One region of the Halomonas sp. HP20-15 genome, then DNA from elsewhere that is predicted to be linked to it. Evidence: riboswitches for the same ligand, from Rfam matches in the RefSeq annotation. Region 1 holds a riboswitch; the other holds the start of a gene.

What was found. Region 1 has a riboswitch for thiamine pyrophosphate ahead of thiC (phosphomethylpyrimidine synthase ThiC). Riboswitches for the same ligand answer to the same signal wherever they lie in the genome.
Region 2: another riboswitch for thiamine pyrophosphate. It lies ahead of R6258_RS12700 (sodium:solute symporter family transporter); the one in region 1 lies ahead of thiC (phosphomethylpyrimidine synthase ThiC).

The regions. Positions count from the first base shown of each region.
Region 1 is NZ_JAWQLY010000012.1:37,511-47,387, forward strand. It holds gene R6258_RS15180 (MFS transporter) at 1-1,328, opposite strand, end outside; gene R6258_RS15185 (VOC family protein) at 1,658-2,041, shown strand; gene R6258_RS15190 (DUF4870 family protein) at 2,077-2,457, shown strand; gene R6258_RS15195 (lysophospholipid acyltransferase family protein) at 2,551-3,495, shown strand; gene R6258_RS15200 (DMT family transporter) at 3,518-4,447, opposite strand; TPP riboswitch at 4,650-4,785, shown strand; gene tenA (thiaminase II) at 4,864-5,529, shown strand; TPP riboswitch at 5,593-5,742, shown strand; gene thiC (phosphomethylpyrimidine synthase ThiC) at 5,815-7,704, shown strand; gene R6258_RS15215 (L,D-transpeptidase family protein) at 7,870-8,937, shown strand; gene cyoE (heme o synthase) at 9,046-9,877, opposite strand, start outside.
Region 2 is NZ_JAWQLY010000009.1:13,723-23,599, forward strand. It holds gene R6258_RS12665 (LysR family transcriptional regulator) at 1-220, shown strand, start outside; gene R6258_RS12670 (methylated-DNA--[protein]-cysteine S-methyltransferase) at 314-811, opposite strand; gene R6258_RS12675 (AlkA N-terminal domain-containing protein) at 813-2,183, opposite strand; gene R6258_RS12680 (protein adenylyltransferase SelO) at 2,411-3,913, shown strand; gene R6258_RS12685 (CoA-acylating methylmalonate-semialdehyde dehydrogenase) at 4,092-5,591, shown strand; gene R6258_RS12690 (diguanylate cyclase) at 5,730-7,598, shown strand; gene R6258_RS12695 (hypothetical protein) at 7,620-8,297, opposite strand; TPP riboswitch at 8,499-8,616, shown strand; gene R6258_RS12700 (sodium:solute symporter family transporter) at 8,606-9,877, shown strand, end outside.

The DNA of each region.
Region 1 (9,877 bases):
GGGGGATCGTCGGGCGGCGGCGGGCCTACCAGCGGTTCGGCGACGTCCACGTCGGGCACCGCCTGCGAGAGATCCTCGGCATGCTCGTGTTCGATCGCCCCCTGCACCAGTTCGTCGGTCACGCTGAGTTCGGCGCCCACCACCGTCTGCGGCGGGTTGGGGGTGAACGGCGCCACCGGCAGCGGCGCGGGACGACAGCTACGCCGCCAGGTGAAGAACAGCGCCAGCGCGGCGCCCAGCGCGGCCAGCGACCAGAACAGCCCGGCGTCGCCGAGCGTCGCCATGACCGGCGAGATCAACGGCGGGCTGAGCGTCGAGCCCACCGCATTGATCAACAACAGCCCCTGGCTCATGCGCACCAGCGCACCGGCCGGCGCGCGGTCGGCGGCATGGCTCACCGCCACCGGGTAGAGCGCGAACACGCCGCCGCCGAGCAGGAACAGCACGCCCGCCAGCAGCCACGGTCGGTCGGCCAGCGACAGCGCGCCCAGCGACAGCGCCAGGCTGGCGATGCCGATCAGGATCAGCACCAACTGGCGATCGTGGCGGTCGGACCAGCGGCCGATGGGGTATTGCAGCAACATCCCACCGAGCACCATCACCGCCATCATCTGACCGATGTGCTGGACGCTGAATCCGCTGCGCTGCAGGTAGAGCGGCAGCAACGAGTAGAGCGCGGCGATCGCCAGGCCCGAACCGAAGCAGCCCATCACCCCGGTCGGGGTGAGCATGATCAGGCGCAACGGCGGCAGCGGCTCGGCATGCTCGAGCAGCGGCGAGACCCGCGGAATCATCGCCATCGGCAGCACCGACAGCGACGCCAGCAGCCCGATCACCATGAACGGCACCTGCGCACCGGCGGCATCGGTCACCCCCAGCAGCAATTGGCCAATCACCCCCGCGGCGTACAGCGAAATCATGTACAGCGCCAATAGTCGGCCGCGCACCCGGGTATCGGACGCGGTCAACAGCCAGCTTTCGATGACCAGATACACGCCCACCGTCGCCCAGCCGCCGATGAGGCGCAGCACGAACCACCACCAGGCGTTCAGCCATAGCCCGGCGAGCAGCACGGTCACCGCCACCAGCGAGGCGAAACAGGCATAGGCGCGGATGTGGCCGATGCGCAGCAACAATCGGTCGTTGAGCAGCGCACCGATCGCCAGGCCGATGAAATACGCCGACGAGACCCAGCCGATCACCACCGCCGAGGCGCCGGCGGCGTCCAGGCGCAGGGTGATCAGCGTTGCCAGAAAGCCGTTGCCGATCCCCAGGATGAAAAGACCCAACAGGGGAGCCAGGGCCATGGCCAGTAACTGGGGCGACATGAACGGATGCCTCACGATCGATGGTATTGGCGGCGCCACGCCGGCGTGAAATGCCCGACGCGACATCAAAACGGACAGCGCTGTCGCGCAAGACGGCGCAATTTCGCGGGCGACTATACGCCCGCGCTGGCCGGCAACAAAGCGTTTTTACGTGCTTAGCGCCAACCCTGCATACACCTTATTAGCGCTTGGCGAATCATGCCATTCGCCAGGCTGTGTACGGGACAGCGACGAGCGTATCAGCGTATGCTGGAATAACGACAAACAAGCCGGGTAGCCGTTGCCGACCGGCGGCTGCGTACCCACATAAGCCCATGAGGAACACGCCAATGCTAGCGGGCCTGGACCATCTGGTCGTCACCGTCACTGACATACCCCGCGCCGTGGATTTCTATACCCGGGTGCTGGGGCTGGAAGCACGTTATCGCGACGCCGAGCGCGTCGACCTGGTGCTCGGCGACATCGCCCTGCGCCTGCATCCGGTCGATACCACGATCGTGCCGCGCGCCGGCTGTCCGATGCCCGGCAGCCTGGATATCTGTTTTCGCAGCCTGCTGCCGCTCGAAGAAGTTCAGGCGCATCTCGATGCCCTGGCCATCCAGGTCGAGACCGGCCCGGTGGCCCGCCAGGGTGCCGGCGGGCCGATCGTCTCGCTGTACCTGCGCGACCCCGACAACAACCTGATCGAATTGTGTCGCCCCGATCGCCAGTAGCTTCCCAACCGCCCTTCTCGACACGGAGATCCGTCATGGCCGATCCGCTTGCCGATAGCCCCGAAACGCTCGCCGACGAAGCCCCGCAGCCCGCTGACACGACCCTCGCCATGGTGGTCTACGGCCTGCTGCTGGCCGGCTTCGTGATCGGCATCACGCCGATCGTCGGCGTGGTCATCGCCTACGTGTATCGCGGCAAGGGCCCGCCGTGGCTGGACGGGCATTACCGCTACCAGATCCGCACCTTCTGGATCGGCCTGCTCTATGCGATCGTCGCCGCGCTGCTGTCGCTGATCGGCATCGGCCTGATCCTGATGCTGGGCTTGGCGATCTGGCTGATCGTGCGCTGCGTCAAGGGCTTCAAGGGGCTGCAGGAAAAGCGCGCGCCGAGCAATATAGACACCTGGCTGTGGTAGCGTGACGGCAAGACGCCGGCCGGGCGCGTCGCATGAAGCCCGCGGCGCAACCCGTTATAATGCACGCCCCGGAGTTCGAAGCCGCTGAACTGCATGAGTGACCGACCATACCCCAGCGCCTTGCAAGCGCGCTCCATCACCGCCCTGTGGCGACTGCTGTCGCACGCCAGGCCCAAGACGCTATGGCGCCTGGCGTGCTGCCTGGGGCCGCTGATCTATCGCTTCAGCGCCCGCGAGCGCAAGGTGACCGACATCAACCTGCGCGAAGTCTACCCGCAGTTCGACGAAGCGCGGCGCACCCGGCTGGCCCGCGACAGCATCCGCCACTCCACCGCGACGATGCTCGAACTGGGCTTCGCCTGGATGGCCGACTCGACCCGGGTCGAGGCCTCGATACAGGCCGTGCACGGCCGCGAGCTGCTCGACGAGGCGCGCGCAGAGGGCCGCGGAGTGATCGTGCTGGCACCGCACTTCGGCAACTGGGAAGTCCTCAACTTCTGGCTGTCCGGCCACTTCCCGTTCACGGCGATGTACGAACCGCCCAAGATCGCCGAACTCGACCCGCTGATCCGCCGGGGACGCGAGCGCATGGGCGCGGCCCTGGTCCCCACCAACTCGCGCGGCGTCGCGGCACTGCTCAAGGCGCTCAAGCGCAGCGAGGCGGTCGGCATCCTACCCGACCAGGAGCCCGACTGGCGGGGCGGCGTATTCGCCGACTTCTTCCACCGGCCCGCCTACACCGGCACGCTGCTGCCCAAGTTGGTGGCGCGGACCCAGGCCCGGGTGGTCACCGGCGTGGCCCGGCGCCGACTAGCCGGCGCCGGGCAGCCGCCGGGCTTCGAGATTCATTTTCTCGCCGCCGACGAACGCGTCTACGATCCCGACGAGACGCTCGCCGCGCGCGGCGTCAACGCCAGCGTCGAGGCGGCGATCGCGCTCGACCCGGCGCAGTACCAGTGGGAATACAAGCGCTATCGCAAGACCCCCGAAGAGCAGCAGCAGCGCAGCGACTACCGCCGCTACCGGCTTTATCGCTGAACTCCCGGCGAAACCATCTGCGCTACTCGGGCCGGGCAGCGTCGGGCCGTGCCTGCACGCGCGGCGCAGGGGCCGCCTTGAACAGGATCAGCCACAACGCACCGGCGATCAGCACGCCGCCGACCAGATGCGCCAGGGTCACCTTTTCGTCGAGAAACAGCGCGCCCCACAGCACGCCGAACAGCGGCACCAGCATGGTCACGGTGAGCGGCTTGATCGGGCCCAGGTCCGCCAGCAGTCGAAAGAACAGCAGATAGGCCAATGCCGTGCACACCAGCCCCAGCGCCAGCATGGCCAGCCACACGTCGCCCTGCAGCCAGTTCGCCAGCGAGGGCTGTCGCCAGGCCTCGAGCAGCATCAACGGCGCCAGCAAGGCGCTCGCCCCGGCCTGCGAGCCCAGCGCCAGCAGCCGCGAGTCCAGCCCGCCGCGCTCGGCAATGAAGCGCCGCACCAGAAATCCCGACAGGCCGTAGCAGGCCGCCGCGACCAGACACGCCGCCGCCGCCAGCAACAGGGTGACGTCCACGGCCACCGGGCCGGTCCGAACCAGCACCGCGACGCCCGCCAAGCCCAGCGCCACCCCGCACAGCCGATCGCGGGTCATCGCCTCGTCGAACAGCGCCGCGCCGATCAATACCCCCATCAGCGGCGTGGTGGCATTGAACATCGCCGAGTAACCGGCCGGCAGGGTCTGGGCGGCCAGGCAGAACATCGCGAACGGTACCCCCGAATTGACCATGCCGATCGCCAGCGTCGCCCGCGCCTTGCCCTGGAAGCGCCACTTCACCCGCCACAGGGCGAGAATCGCCAGCAACCCCAGCATGGCCAGAAAGACCCGAAAGAAGGCCGTGACGAACGATCCCAGTTCCGGCGCGGCGATGCGCATGAACAGAAAGCTCGCGCCCCACAGGGCGGACAGCAGCAACAGACGTAGCGTGGAATCGAGAGGCATGGCGGACGCTCGGGTGGTTATTCGGTAGCGATTCTAGCGCGCCATAGAGCCGCCGTCCGGCTGTTTTCGGACGCCGAGTTTCGGACGCCGTGTATCGGACGCCGTGTATCGAACGCCGAGTCCCCAACACGCTCGAGACGGATCTTGCTTGACCGCCGCCGCGGCGTTACCCACACTGCCGACTGTGCGGGCGCGTTCCCGCACACGCTTGACGGGGTGCCGGTGAAACCGGCTGAGATCGCCATCGAACGAGGCATGGCGGATCCCGAAGAACCTGATCCGGGTGATTTCTCATGATGAGAAAGTGTACCGGCGTAGGGATCAAGCAATGGCCGGCCCGCTTCGATGCTCCCTCTGCCGCGCCATTCTGGCTCCCGCCGCTGCCCCTCCGGATCGCCGTTACGCTCGGAGCATGCATGGGCTACCGCTTCACCGATCTGATCAGTGCCTGCCGGAATGACTGGCGCGCCTACATCGAACACGACTTCGTCCGCCAGCTGGGGCAAGCCACGCTTGGCGATGGCGCCTTTCGCCATTATCTCGAGCAGGACTACCTGTTCCTGATCCATTTCGCCCGCGCCTATGCCCTGGCGGCCTACAAGAGCCGCACGCTGGCCGATCTGCGCCAGGCTTACGACGGGCTCAGGACCATCCTCGACGTCGAACTCGACCTGCACCTCGGCTATTGCCGCGAATGGGGAATCAGCGAGGACGACCTGGCCAGGCTGCCCGAAGCCCGCGCCACGCTGGCCTACACCCGCTATGTATTGGATGCCGGCAGCCGCGGCGACCTGCTCGACCTTCACGTCGCCCTGGCGCCGTGTCTGATCGGCTACGGCGAGATCGCCAACTGGCTCGAGGCCCAGCCGTTCACATGCCATGACGGCAACCCTTATGCCGACTGGATCGCCATGTACGCCGGCGACGACTTTCAGCAGGCCATGCAGGCCGAGATCGCCTGGCTGGACGAGCGCCTCGCCACGCTCGATGCCGCGCGCTTCGCGCAACTCGTCACGATCTTTCGTGACGCCACCCGACTGGAGATCGACTTCTGGCAGATGGGCCTGGATCAGTCCTTCTGAGTCCATCCGCCGCACGCCGGGCACCGATGACTGCCCGGTAAATCCGGCGCCGCCTGGCGGTGCCATCGCTTGACGGGGTGCCGGTGGAACCGGCTGAGATCACTCTACGGCGCGGCAATTGCCGGGTCGTCACGGTGGGGCCCGTTGAACCTGACCTGGCTAATTCCCGATCATGGGGAGCGAACCAGCGTAGGGATCAAGCGACACGCAGGCCGCCACTGACGCACCCCTGCCGCTGTCCTCCTCCGCTGTCCTCCCTGACTATCGCTCAATGGGAGAACGACTGTGGCAAAGACCGATCACTTCCTGGCCGAAACGGCCCGCGTGGACGAAGCGGCTATCCAGGCCCTGCCCGGCTCGCGCAAGGTCCATGTCGAGGGCACACGAGCCGACATCCGCGTGCCGTTTCGCGAGATCAGCCTCTCGCCGACCCGCACCTCAGGTGCCGACGAAGCGAACCCGCCGCTGCTGGTCTACGACACCTCCGGCCCCTACACCGACCCCGAGGCCCGCATCGACCTGCGCCGCGGCCTGCCCGAGCTGCGTCGCGCCTGGATCGACGAACGCGGCGACACCGAACTGCTCGACGGACCCACCTCCGAGTACGGCCGCCGCCGCGCCAACGACCCGATGCTCGCCCCGCTGCGTTTCGAGCTGACTCGCACGCCGCGCCGCGCCAAAGCAGGCCGCAACGTCACCCAGCTGCATTACGCGCGCCAGGGCGTCGTCACGCCGGAGATGGAGTTCATTGCCCTGCGCGAGAACCAGCGTCGCCAGGCACTGGGTTCGGAAGAGGTCGAACGCATCCTCGGCCACCAGCATCCCGGCCAGGGCTTCGGCGCTCGATTGCCCGACGAGATCACCCCCGAGTTCGTGCGTCGCGAAGTCGCCGAGGGTCGCGCGATCATTCCGAATAACATCAACCACCCGGAATCCGAGCCGATGATCATCGGCCGCAACTTCCTGGTGAAGATCAACGGCAACCTCGGCAACTCGGCGGTCACCTCCTCCATCGAGGACGAGGTCGACAAGATGACCTGGGGTATTCGCTGGGGCGCGGACACCATCATGGACCTCTCCACCGGCGCCAATATCCACGAGACCCGCGAGTGGATCATCCGCAACGCGCCGGTGCCGATCGGCACCGTGCCCATCTACCAGGCGCTGGAGAAGGTGGGCGGCGTGGCCGAGGACCTGACCTGGGAGGTCTTCCGCGACACCCTGATCGAGCAGGCCGAACAGGGCGTGGACTACTTCACCATCCATGCCGGCGTGCTGCTGCGCTACGTGCCGCTCACTGCCAGGCGCGTCACCGGCATCGTCTCGCGCGGCGGCTCGATCATGGCCAAGTGGTGTCTCTTTCATCATCGGGAGAGCTTCCTCTACACCCATTTCGAGGAGATCTGCGAGATCTGCAAGCGCTATGACGTGGCCTTCTCGCTGGGCGACGGCCTGCGACCGGGCTCGGTGGCCGACGCCAACGACGAGGCGCAGATGGCCGAACTCAAGACGCTGGGTGAGCTGACCCATATCGCCTGGAAGCACGACGTGCAGGTGATGATCGAGGGTCCCGGCCATGTGCCCATGCACCTGGTCAAGGAGAACATGGACAAGCAGCTCGAGTACTGCGACGAGGCGCCGTTCTACACGCTCGGCCCGCTGGTCACCGACATCGCGCCCGGCTACGACCACATCACCTCGGGCATCGGCGCGGCGATGATCGGCTGGTACGGTTGCGCAATGCTCTGCTACGTCACCCCCAAGGAGCATCTCGGCCTGCCCAACAAGGACGACGTCAAGACCGGCATCATCACCTACAAGATCGCCGCGCATGCCGCCGACCTCGCCAAGGGCCATCCCGCCGCGCAACGCCGCGACAACGCGCTGTCCAAGGCGCGCTTCGAATTTCGCTGGGAGGATCAGTTCAACCTCGGCCTCGACCCCGATACCGCGCGGGAATACCACGACGAGACGCTGCCCAAGGACTCGGCCAAGGTGGCGCACTTCTGCTCGATGTGCGGACCCAAGTTCTGCTCGATGAAGATCAGCCAGGAGGTCCGCGACTATGCAACCGAGCACGGCCTGGACGGCGACCGGGAAGCGGTGATGAAAGGCATGGAAGAGCAAGCGGAGAAGTTCCGCCGCGAGGGGGCCGAACTCTATAAGGAGGTCTGACCGTCCCGCCAGCCCTGACGACAGCGCGCCGCGCCGACCGCACCAGTCGGCGCGGCGTCTTTCGTCCGGCCACCCCGACCGCCTCGTCATAGACCCGGAAGGCGGGTTGGTTTAGCGTACCGGCGGTGACACAGCGGATAGCCAGGGTATGGAAAGGGAAATCAGATGCGCAAGACACTAGGAAGCAAGACGCTCGGCCTGCTGGTGGGTTTACTGACGCTGTCGCGGCTGGCCGCGGCCCAGGCGAGCGAATCGGTGGGCCATTACCCGTTGCCCGACTCGAGTGACATCGTCGGTCGCGTACAGACCGTCGAGACCAGCGGTGAGGAGACCCTGATCGACATCGGCCTGCGCCACGGCGTCGGCTACAACGCCATGGTCCGCGCCAACCCGGAGACCAACGTCTGGGTGCCGGGCGAAGGCACCGAGGTTGTGGTGCCCACCCGCTACATCCTGCCGCCGGGCCCGCATGAAGGCATCGTCGTCAACCTGGCCGAGATGCGCCTGTACTACTATCCTGACACGCCGCAGGGCAAGACGCCCCGCGTCGAGACCTATCCCATCGGCATCGGCCGCATGGACTGGCAGACCCCGCTCGGCCGGACGACGGTCACCGCCAAGGTCGAGAACCCCGCCTGGTACCCGCCGCAGAGCATCATCGCGGAGCGCGCCAAGCGCGGTGAGACGCTGCCCTCCGTCGTGCCGCCCGGGCCCGACAATCCGTTGGGCAAGCATGCCTTGATCCTAGACCTGCCGGGCTACCTGATCCACGGCACCAACCGCCCGGCGGGGGTCGGCATGCGCGTCTCGCACGGCTGTATCCGCATGCTGCCGGGTGACATCGCCGACCTGATCCACCGCGTGCCGGTGGGCACTCCGGTGCGGCTGGTCAAGGAGCCGGTCAAGTTCGGCTGGGACGCCGCGGGCATCCTCCACGTGCAGGCCTATCCCGCGCAGGTCGCTGCCGATGACGGCGCCGACGCACACATCGCCGAAGCCATGAACGCCGCGACTCGAGCGGCGTCAGGCCGGCGTTTCCTGGTCGACTATCGTCGCCTGAAAGAGCAGCTCGAGGCTCCCGATGGCATGCCCACCGCGCTGCTGCTCGCCGGGCGCCCCTTCCCGCTACCCGAGCCGGTATTGACGTTCTTCGAACGCGCGCAGTTGATTCCCTCGCTCTATAGCCGAGTGGCGACCAGCCCAGCCGGCAAACCTCTGATGCAACCGGAGTAGGCGCGAGCTGACCGGACCGGTACGCCGCGAACGGCAATAGTCGGGCATGAAAAAAGCCACACGCGAGCGTGTGGCTTGGTTCGGCGGCGGAGTCTTGCCGACGGCTTGTCAGCGCAACGAGGTCCACAGCACCGGCGTACCGGGTAGCTGGAAATCGATCGCCATCATCACGCTCAAGGCGGTGATGGTGAAGATCGAGAAGATGAAGACCTTCTTCGCCCATGCCTCGTCGTTCGTCGTGCGATAGCCGGCCAGCGCCATGTACAGCCAGTAGCCGCCCATCGCCGCGGCGACGATGAAGTAGCCATAACCGGCATAGCCGGCGAAGCTGAGCAGCAGCGTCGCCGCGAGGAACGCGACGATATAGCCGGCGATATAGTGCTTGGCGGTCTTCACGCCGCGGATGACCGGCAGCACCGGAATCGCTGCGGCACGATAATCCTTGAAACGGAAGATGGCGATCGCATAGGAGTGCGGCATCTGCCACAGGCAGAAGATCAGCAGCAGCGTCAGCGCACCGAGATCGAACTCGTTGCTGACCGCGCAATAGCCGACCACCGGCGGTGCCGCCCCGGACAGGCTGCCGATCAACGTGCCGTACTCGGAGTGACGCTTCAGGTAGAGGCTGTAAGCCCCCACGTAGATGGCGAAGCCGATCGCCGCGAACAGCAGGGCCGTCGGTGTGGTGCCGACGTACAGCACGCCGAAACCGGCCAGCCCCAGCAGCGTGGCGAAGATCAGCGTCGCCCCGGGCGACACCAGCCCCTGGACCAGTACCCTGTCCTGCGTGCGTTCCATCAGCCGGTCGATATCGCGATCGATATAGTTATTGAACGCACAGCCGGAGGCGATCACCAGCGCGATACCCACCACCGTGGCCAGCAGGAGCGTGAAGTCCACGCTGCCCTGCGAGGCCAGGAAGAAGCCCCCGGCCACGGAG
Region 2 (9,877 bases), on a different contig from region 1:
GCTGCAATCCTCGGACATGCTGGCGGTCTTGCCGCGCTCCGTCATGCGTCGTCCCCTGGCGGGAGGACAATACGTGGTGCTCGATCGGGTGATCGGCAAGCCGCTGGACTACTACGGTATTATCACGCGACGCCAGGAATCGTTGTCGTCGGCAACGCAGGCTCTGATCGAGAATCTGCGGGAGATGGCCGGCCAAGCGCTTGAAGAAAACGAGCGGTAACCCCGGCGGTCGTACATCACCGTGTAGAACGTCGTTCATCGAACGCAGGCGGCCCGGTGCACTCTCCGCGCGCCGATGCCGGCCGTCGGACGTTTACAGCGTGGCGAACAGGTCGTCCGAGACAACGAGCCTCGCGCCTTCCAGTCGCAGTAGCCACAGCTTGCGCGGCAGGCCGCCGGCATAGCCGGTCAACTGGCCGTTGCTGCCGATCACGCGATGGCAGGGCACGATGATCGCCAGCGGGTTGCGGCCGTTGGCGGCGCCCACCGCGCGGTGGCTGTTGGGGCAGCCGATGCCCCGGGAGATCGTCGCGTAGCTGCAGGTTTCGCCGAAAGGCACCTCGCGCAGGCGCTGCCATACGCGCTGCTGGAACTCGGTGCCCTGCGGAGCGAGGGGCAGCGAGAACTCACGCCGCTCGCCGCGGAAGTATTCCGCAAGCTGATCCTTGCAGTGCTCGATCAGCGGATGGGGGTTGGCGGTGTGTGCGGCCTCGTCGACGAAGCGGATGTGGGTGATGCCCTGGTCGTTGGCGCGAATCTCCAGCAGGCCGAGGGGTGAGCCGGGAGGCGTGGCGAGATAGTCGATGTACATGTCAGCGATTCCACAGTTGGAAGGTCAGGTAGCTGCGCCAGGGCGAGGCGGCGGCGGGATCGGCCCCGTCGAGCTCGCCGAGCGCCTTCTTCACGCCCAGGTCGCCACCCAGCCAGATATCGGGATGGCTGGCGCCGCGCATGCGGGCGTAATCCACCGTCCAGGGGCCGACGCCCTTGAGCGTCAGCCAGGCCTGGGCGTCCTCGTCGTGGCCGTGGGCGAGATGCCATTCGGCCAGGCGGCGCAACGTTTCGCGCCGCGCCGTCGGCATGCCCAGAAAGCCAAGGTCGCTGGCGGCGATGGCGGCCGGCTCCGGGAAGCGACGCTGCGAGCCCATCTCGCCCTCACCGTCACTCTCGCCCAGCGTGTCGACCAGGGTCTGGGCCAGCCTGCGTGCCGCCGTGACCGAGACCTGCTGGCCGAGGATGGCCTTGATGCCGGCCTCGAACGCGTTCCAGATGCCCGGCAGGCGCAACCCCTCCACCAGCTTGAGCCCGGGCGCCGCCTGGGCCAGGTGGGCTTCGATGGCGGCGCTGTCGGCGTCTAGATCGAGCACGCGGCGGATGTTGCCGACCACCGCCTTGAGCGATGCCAGCCGGTCGAGCTCGAGAGTCACCGTGAAGCGGTAATGCTGCGGCTCGTGGCGCGCGGTGAAGCGCCCCTTGGCCCCTTGCCAGGCAAAGCAGCGGCCATAATGGTCTTCGCCGACCCACTCGAGCCCATTGATCGAGCGCTGGCCGAGGAAGTCGCGCAGCCGCTCCCAGGCATAGGGCGGGCGATAGGCCAGCTGGAGCGTCAGGCCGCGGCCGCCGGTCGCGGCGCGGCGGCGTAGCTCGCCGGGATTCATGCCCATGCGCGAGCGAAAGGCGTCGTGAAAGCGGCGCAGGCTGTGAAAGCCGCTGGCGTAGGCAATCTCGGTCACCGGCAGGTCGGTCTGGTGCAGCAACTGCTTGGCGAACAGACACTGCTGATAAAGGGCGTAGGTCTTGGGCGAGACGCCGAAGCGTTCTTGAAACAGCCGGCGCAGGTAACGCTCGCCGATTCCCAGGCGCTCGCACAGTGCGCTGAGCGAACCCTGCTGCAGGGCGCCGCCGTCGATCAGCCGCAGCGCCCGCTCCAGGGTGGTGTCGACGCCTTTCCAGGCGGGCGAGCCCGGGGCGCTGTCCGGCCGGCAGCGCAGACAGGGGCGAAAACCCGCCTCGGCGGCCGCGACGGCGCTCGCGAAATAACTGACGTTGCGCTCCTGCGGCGGGGTGGCCGGGCAGATCGGACGGCAGTAGATCCGCGTGGTGCGTACCGCAGTGAAGAACTGGCCATCGAAGCGCGCGTCCCGCGACAGGCGCGCCTGGCGACAGCGTTCGGGGTCGAGCACGGCGTTCTCCTCGCTAAGAGTCAACCTTTGCTGGCCAGTGTATCGTGTCCGTGGCCGAGGACTCGCCGGAATCGGCACTCAAGTGGCAACCGAAACCTTGCCTTGAGTGGCAACCGGCACCTTGCTTCGCGTGGCCGGCGGAAACTTGCAAAGTGTATCGCTCGCTATCACCTATCCTCAAAGACGACGAAGCCATCTTTCATCCATCGGCAAGACCCGGAGAGGCAATGCTACCCACGTTCACCCTGCGCTACGCCCGCCTGCCGGCGCGTTTCCATGAACGCTTCGATCCCGTGCCCGTCGCCTCGCCCCGACTGGTGGCCTTCAACCGCCCGTTGGCCGAGGAGCTGGGTTTCGACCTGGACGCCTACGACGAGACGCTCGCCACCCAGGTGTTCTCGGGCAATCGCGTGCCCGACGGGGCCGAGCCATTGGCGATGGCCTATGCCGGGCACCAGTTCGGCAACTTCGTGCCGCGCCTGGGCGACGGCCGGGCGGTGCTGCTCGGCGAAGTCACGGATCGCCAGGGCCGGCTGCGCGACATCCAGCTCAAGGGCGGCGGGCGCACGCCGTTCTCGCGGGGCGGCGACGGGCGCGCGCCGCTCGGCCCGGTGCTGCGCGAGTACCTGGTCAGCGAGGCGATGCACGCCATGGGCATCCCCACCACCCGGGCGCTGGCGGCGGTCACCACCGGCGAGCGAGTCGTCCGGCGCATCCCCGAGCCGGGGGCGATCCTGACCCGCGTGGCGGCGAGCCACATTCGCGTCGGTACGTTTCAGTACTTTGCCGGGCGTGGCGATGTCGACGGCCTGCGCGAGCTGGCCGACCATGTCATCGAGCGCCACTATCCACAACTGCAGCCCGAACTCGCCGACAGCGAGCATCTCGGCCGGCCCGAGGGCGAGCGCTACCTGGCACTGCTCGAGGCGGTCCAGGCCCGCCAGGCCGCGCTGATCGCCCGCTGGATGGGCGTCGGTTTCATCCATGGGGTGATGAACACCGACAACATGAGCGTCTCCGGCGAGACCATCGACTTCGGGCCCTGTGCGTTCATGGAGGCCTACGATCCGCGCACCGTGTTCAGTTCCATCGACGAGGGTGGGCGCTACGCCTACGGCAACCAGCCGGGTATCGGCCAGTGGAACCTGGCGCGGCTGGCCGAGACGCTGTTGCCGTTGATCGACGAGGACCAGGAACAGGCCATCGCCAAGGCCACCAAGGTGATCGAGACCTATCCGGGGCGCTTCGAGGCCGAGAAACTCGCGGTGATGCGCGCCAAGCTCGGCCTGACCGGCGAGGAGGAGGGCGACGGCGAACTCATCGACGCGCTGCTCGAGACGATGCGGGCGGGGCGCGCCGACTTCACCCTGACCTTTCGGCAACTCGGCGACGTGGCGGCCTCGGTCGATGCCGAGCCGGCGCTTTACGAACTGTTCGAACGCAGCGAGCCGATCCAGGCCTGGCTCGCCCGGTGGCGTGAGCGACTGACCCGGGAAGCGGCCGGTCCCGACGAGATCGCCCGGCGCATGCGGGCGGTCAATCCCAAGTACATCCCGCGCAATCACCGCGTTCAGGAGGCGCTGACGGCGGCGGACGACGGCGACTTCCGGCCCTTCGAGACGCTGCGCGAGGTGCTCGCCAAGCCCTTCGAGGATCAGCCGGGACGCGAAGAGTACGCGCTGCCCGCCGCGCCCAGCGAGCAGGTATTTCGCACCTTTTGCGGTACCTGAGGCGGGACAAAAGTCGTACGCGGGCGGGCGTTGTGTAGGGTTGCCGTGCGCGTAAACTAGCCATAGCACGAACGCTAGCGAAATCTTCTCCGGTTGCGCCTCGCGGCATCAAGAACGGCCAGGCGCGCCGGGGCGACGACCGCTAACGAGATCAATAATCACAACAGGAGCCGCCCGCATGTCCGTCCGAGATATCGCCCTCTATATCGATGGCAAACCCACGCCGTCGCAGTCCGGTGAATGGCGCGATGTGATAGATCCCGCGACCCAGAAGGTCGTCGCCCGGGTGCCGTTTTGCAGCGTCGAGGAGGTCGATCGCGCGGTGGCCAGCGCCCAGGCCGCCTTCAAGACCTGGCGCAAGGTGCCGCTGGCCAAGCGCATGCGCATCATGCTCGCCTTCCAGGCGCTGATCCGCGAGCACACCAGTGAGCTGGCCGCGTTGATCACCGAGGAGCACGGCAAGACCCTGCCCGACGCCGAGGGCGAGGTGGGGCGCGGCCTGGAGGTGGTCGAGCACGCCTGTTCGATCACCTCGCTGCAGCTCGGCGAGATCGCCGAGAACGCCGCGAGCGACGTCAACGTCTATTCGCTCAACCAGCCGCTGGGGGTGGGCGCCGGGATCACCGCGTTCAACTTCCCGATCATGCTGCCGTGCTTCATGTTTCCGCTGGCTATTGCCACCGGCAATACCTTCGTCCTCAAGCCCTCCGAGCAGGACCCGTCGTCGACCATGCGGCTGGTCGAGCTGGCCCACGAGGCCGGCGTGCCGCCCGGCGTGCTCAATGTCGTGCATGGCGGGCCCGCGGTCGCCAACCGGTTGTGCGACCATCCGGACATCAAGGCCGTGTCGTTCATCGGCTCGACCCACGTCGGCACCCAGATCCACGCCCGCGCCGGAGCCGCCGGCAAGCGCGTGCAGGCGATGATGGGCGCCAAGAACCATTGCGTGGTGATGCCCGACGCCAATCGCAGCCAGGCGATCAACAACCTGCTGGGCTCGGCGTTCGGCGCGGCCGGCCAGCGCTGCATGGCCAACTCGGTGCTGGTGCTGGTCGGCGAGGCGCGCGAGTGGCTCGACGAGATCGTCGAGAAATCCCGCGCCATGAAGGTCGGCCCCGGCACCCAGCGCGACGCCGACCTGGGCCCGCTGGTGTCGCCGGCGGCGCGCGACCGGGTGGTGTCGCTGATCGACAAGGGCGAGGCGGAGGGGGCCACGCTCAGGCTCGACGGCCGTGGCCTGAGCGTCGACGGCTATCCGGACGGCAACTTCGTCGGGCCGACCATCTTCAGCGACGTGAACGCGCAGATGGCCATCTATCGCGAGGAGATCTTCGGCCCGGTGCTCTGCGTGGTCGGCGTCGACACGCTGGACGACGCCATCGCATTCATCAACGCCAACCCCAACGGCAACGGCACCTCGATCTTCACCAACTCCGGCTGGGTGGCTAAGCGCTTCGAGAGCGACATCGACGTCGGCCAGGTGGGCATCAACGTGCCGATCCCGGTGCCGGTGGCGTATTTCAGCTTCACCGGTTCGCGGGCCTCGAAGCTCGGCGACCTGGGGCCCAACGGCAAGCAGGCGGTCCAGTTCTGGACCCAGACCAAGACCGTCACCGCACGCTGGTTCGAGCCTGAAAACGTCTCCTCGGGGATCAACAGCACCATCTCGATGGGCTGAGTAAGAAGGCGCGTCGACACGGCCCCGCCTCGCCAGAGGCGGGGCCGCTTGCGTTGAGAAGAGTGAAAAAGCGCCGACCGGAGCGGATGGGAAAACAGGATAGACTGGTGACGCCTTGATCGTTTGCGCGGAGCCGTCGTGAGCCGTAGTCCTCTTTCGTTGCCATCATTGACGCTTGCGCTGTGCTGGTTGGCGCTGCTGTGTCTGACGACCTCGCCGGCCCACGGGGCGATCGCGATAGCCGACGCCCCGCGCGAGCTCAACCTGAGCCCGCGGGTGAGCCTGCTCGAGGATGCCGAGCGGATCTACGACATCGACGCGCTGCTGACCGGCGGCGAGCGCTTGCCCTGGCGGCCCTCCAGGCAGGAGACCCTCAACTTCAGCTTCTCCGAGTCGGCCTGGTGGGTGCGCTTCGAACTCACCAACGATACCTCGGCGCCGGCGCGACGCCTGCTGGAGCTGGCGATGCCGCTGCACGACTATCTGGATGCCTGGGTGGCCGATCCCGCCGGTACCATCGTGAAATCCTGGCGGACCGGGGATCGGCGCGCCTTCGGCTCGCGCCCGGTAGTGCACCGCACCTTCGTGCTGCCGATTTCGCTGCCTCCCGGCGAGACTCGCAGCGTCATCCTGCGCCTGGATAGCCACGACGGGCTCTTTGACGCCACGCCGCTCTACCTGATGGACGATGCCGGTTTCCTGGCCAAGGCCCAGCGCGAACTTATGGCCTTCAGCCTCTACTTCGGCGCGTTGCTGGCGCTACTGGCCTATAACTTCCTGCTTTATCTGGCGCTGCGTGAGCACACCCTGCTGCTTTACGCGGCTTATCTGGGCACTTTCTTCGTGCTGATGTTCACCGCGCGCGGCTTCGCCTTTCAGTATTGGTGGCCGCAGTGGCCGACGTTCAACAACCAGTTGGTGCCGCTCAACATCGGCCTGTTCGCGCTCACCCTGACCCTGTTCAGCGACAGCTATCTCAACCTGCGCCGACATGTGCCACGCCTGTCCCGGGGGCTGCAAGGCCTGGCGGCGCTATGCCTGCTGAGTGCGCTGCCGGCGTTGTGGGGGCATTACGCCTGGGTATTTCGGGTAATGATTCCCGGTTTCATCGTGCTCTCCACGCTGTGGCTCGGCGTCGCCGTCTGGCGAAGCTGTCGCGGCGAGGTGCTGGCGCGAATCTATCTGGTGGCCTGGTGCGTGTTGCTGGTCGGGATCTCGTTGTACTTCCTGCGGGTGGCCGGCGTACTGCCCTACAATGTGGTCACGGAATACGCCGTGCAGGTGGGCTCGGGGCTCGAGTTCATGCTGCTGTCGCTGGGGCTGGCCTGGAAGATCAATCAGCTCAAGAACGACAAGCTCAGCGCCGAACGCGCCACCCACGACATGCAGCGCATCGCCAATCAGCGGCTCGAGGAGCAGGTCGTGGCGCGCACCCGGGAACTCGAGCGGGCCAACCGAAAGCTCGCCAGCCTGGCGCGCACCGATCCGCTCACCGGGCTTTTCAACCGCCGCCAGTTCGGCGCGCGGCTCGAGGCGGAGCTCGAGTATCGACGCTGCACCGGTCGGCCGTTGCTGTTCGCGGTGATGGATATCGACGCCTTCAAGGCCTACAACGATACCTACGGCCATCAGGCCGGCGACGCGGTATTGGTGCGGGTCGCCGAACTGCTCACGGAGCGCTTCCAGCGCCCCGGCGATCAGCTGTTCCGGCTCGGCGGCGAGGAGTTCGGCCTACTGCTGGAAGCCGACTCCTGCGAGGCGGGCTATCAGGAGCTGGAGCGGTTTCGCGAGTCGCTCGAACGACTCGCCATTGCGCATCGCGCTTCGGAACTTGGGGTGGTGACGGCGTCGTTCGGCCTGGTCGCCTGCGAGGATTTCGCCTGCATCGTCGATGCGGATTCGCTCTACTTGCAGGCCGACCAGGCGATGTACGAGGCCAAGGCCCGGCAACGCAACCGCATCGTGACGCGCCATTTTTGCGCGCAGGACTCGAGTGAACGCGCCTAGGGCAAGCCGAAGGCTATACGCCTAGAAGATCCGGCACGTCTGCAGGAGTTGGCTGACCGGCTCGAGCTGGCTTTCGTGGAGGATCAGCAGGGTCGTGGCCTGCGGCTCGTCCTCGGCGGGCGTGACGATGGCGAACTCGCCCTCTTCGAGATGGAACTCGTGGACTTCGTACAGGCCGCGCGCCGCCAGGCAGCGGATCGAGCGGTAGGCGTCGTCTTCGCCGTAGGTAAGGCGGTGATAGATCTTGAAGAAGGTGTAGAGAAACAGCCCCTGCTCGAACGTGGGCCAGCGCGCCGGGGTATTGCGGGTCAGGTCGTCTATCGACTGGCCGGCCTGCTCGGCCTGGGCAATGGCATCGTCCAGCGGCCTTTCGAGCAGCGAGCGGTCGTCGCTGGGCAGCGCCTGGCCGTCGCTTCGCGCCTGGCGGTAACGAGCCTCGACGTGGCGCAGGTCGGCGAGGCGGCGCAGGGCATGGTCGCTATGATTGAGCTCGCCGAGCTGGAAGTTGCCGTTTTCCCAACCGTGGATCACCCGAGCTTTCAGTACGTCCGCGGCCACCGGGCGGTCGAGCAGGGCATGCAGAGCGACCGGCAGGTTGTCCCAGCGTGCATGGACGTGATTGCCGAACGCCTGATAGGGGTCGGTGAAGAGCGCATGCAGCCGGCCGGGGGCATGCTCGTTGGCTTCGTGGTAAGGCATGGCGCTAGGACCCTATGTCTGCGTTATTCTTCGTTGTTGTGTCGTCGTTTCAGACCATTGATTGCTACATTGACCAGGCGATTCCCGCAGCATCGCCAAGCCGGGTGCCTTGTCCGGCAAAGCCGATGCGTCGACAATTTGCCATAACTTGGGTTATCGGCGCTATGCCGTTAACCTTTAATCGACATACCTACACTCATTCACTGTCGCCAGGGGAGTCCTGCCCAATGGGCGGGCTGAGAGTGCGGCTTTCACAAAGCGCTGACCCTGGAACCTGATCCGGTTAATGCCGGCGGAGGAAGTGCGACATGCTATACGCGACCCTGGCCGCGCTCGGTGCGGCGTTGCTGTTGTTTGCCATTCTCGGCCTGCGCGCGATCCGCGCGGGCGATCCGCTCGACGATTACATGACCGCGCGCAACTCGCAGCCGGCCACCACGCTGGGGCTGTCGTTCCTGGCCTCGGGGATGGGCGCGTGGATTCTCTTTGCCCCGCCGGAAGTGGGGGCCTTCGTCGGCCCGGTGGCGCTGGCCGGCTACGCCATCGGCTCGGCGTTGCCATTCATCGTGCTGGCACTTTGCGGTCCGGCGATCCGCCGCCGCCTGCCCGAGGGGCGCAGCATCGGCGAGTTCGCCGCGGCGCGCTTCGGTACCGGCGTGCGCCGCTACGTGGCGCTGATCTCGATACTCTATATGGCCTGCTTCCTGGCCGCCGAGCTGAGCGCCATCGGCGGAATCACCGAGTTGCTCTCGCCGTTGTCGGGCAGCGTGGCGATCGTCGCCGTGGCGGTGACCACGCTGGCCTACACCGCCTGGGGCGGACTGCGGGCGAGCCTGGTTACCGACCGCTGGCAGGCGTTGCTGCTGAGCGCGCTGCTGCTGGTCGTCGGCGGGGTGGCGCTGGCGCGGATGCCGGCGCTACCGGCCTCGGCCGCGCTGCCCGACATCGCCTTCGGCGATGCGCTGAGCGTGGCGGTGACGCTGGTGATCGCGGTGACCGCGGCCAACCTGTTCCACCAGGGCTACTGGCAGCGTGTCTGGGCGGCCCGCGACGCCGCCGCGCTGGGGCGCGGTGCCGTGTTGGGTGGCGTGACGACGGTGGTGGTGGTTGCCGTCATCGGTGGGCTGGGGATCCTCGCGGCGTTGAGCGGGGTTCGACTCGGCGAGCCGCCGATGCCGTTCTTCGCCCTGCTGCACGGCGCCCCGGGCTGGCTGAGCCTGCTGGCGCTGATACTGGCGGTGACGCTGGTCGCCTCGAGCGTCGATACCCTGCAGAACGGCATCGCCTCGCTGCTGGTCGGCGAGGGCGAAAGCCTCGGCCGGCGAGGGTTGTCGCTGGGCGGGGCGCGCTGGATCACCCTGGCGCTGATGGTCCCGGCGATGCTGGTGGCGCTGCAGGGCGTGTCGGTGCTGCGACTGTTCCTGGTCGCCGATCTGTTGTGTGCCACGGCGGTGGTGCCCGTGCTGTTGGGACTCTGGTCGCGGATGAGCACCACGGCGGCGGTGGCCGGCGGGCTGGCCGGGCTGGGCGGCGCGGTGTTGCCCGGCTGGGTCGCCCAGGGCAGCCTGGCGGGCGGCCTG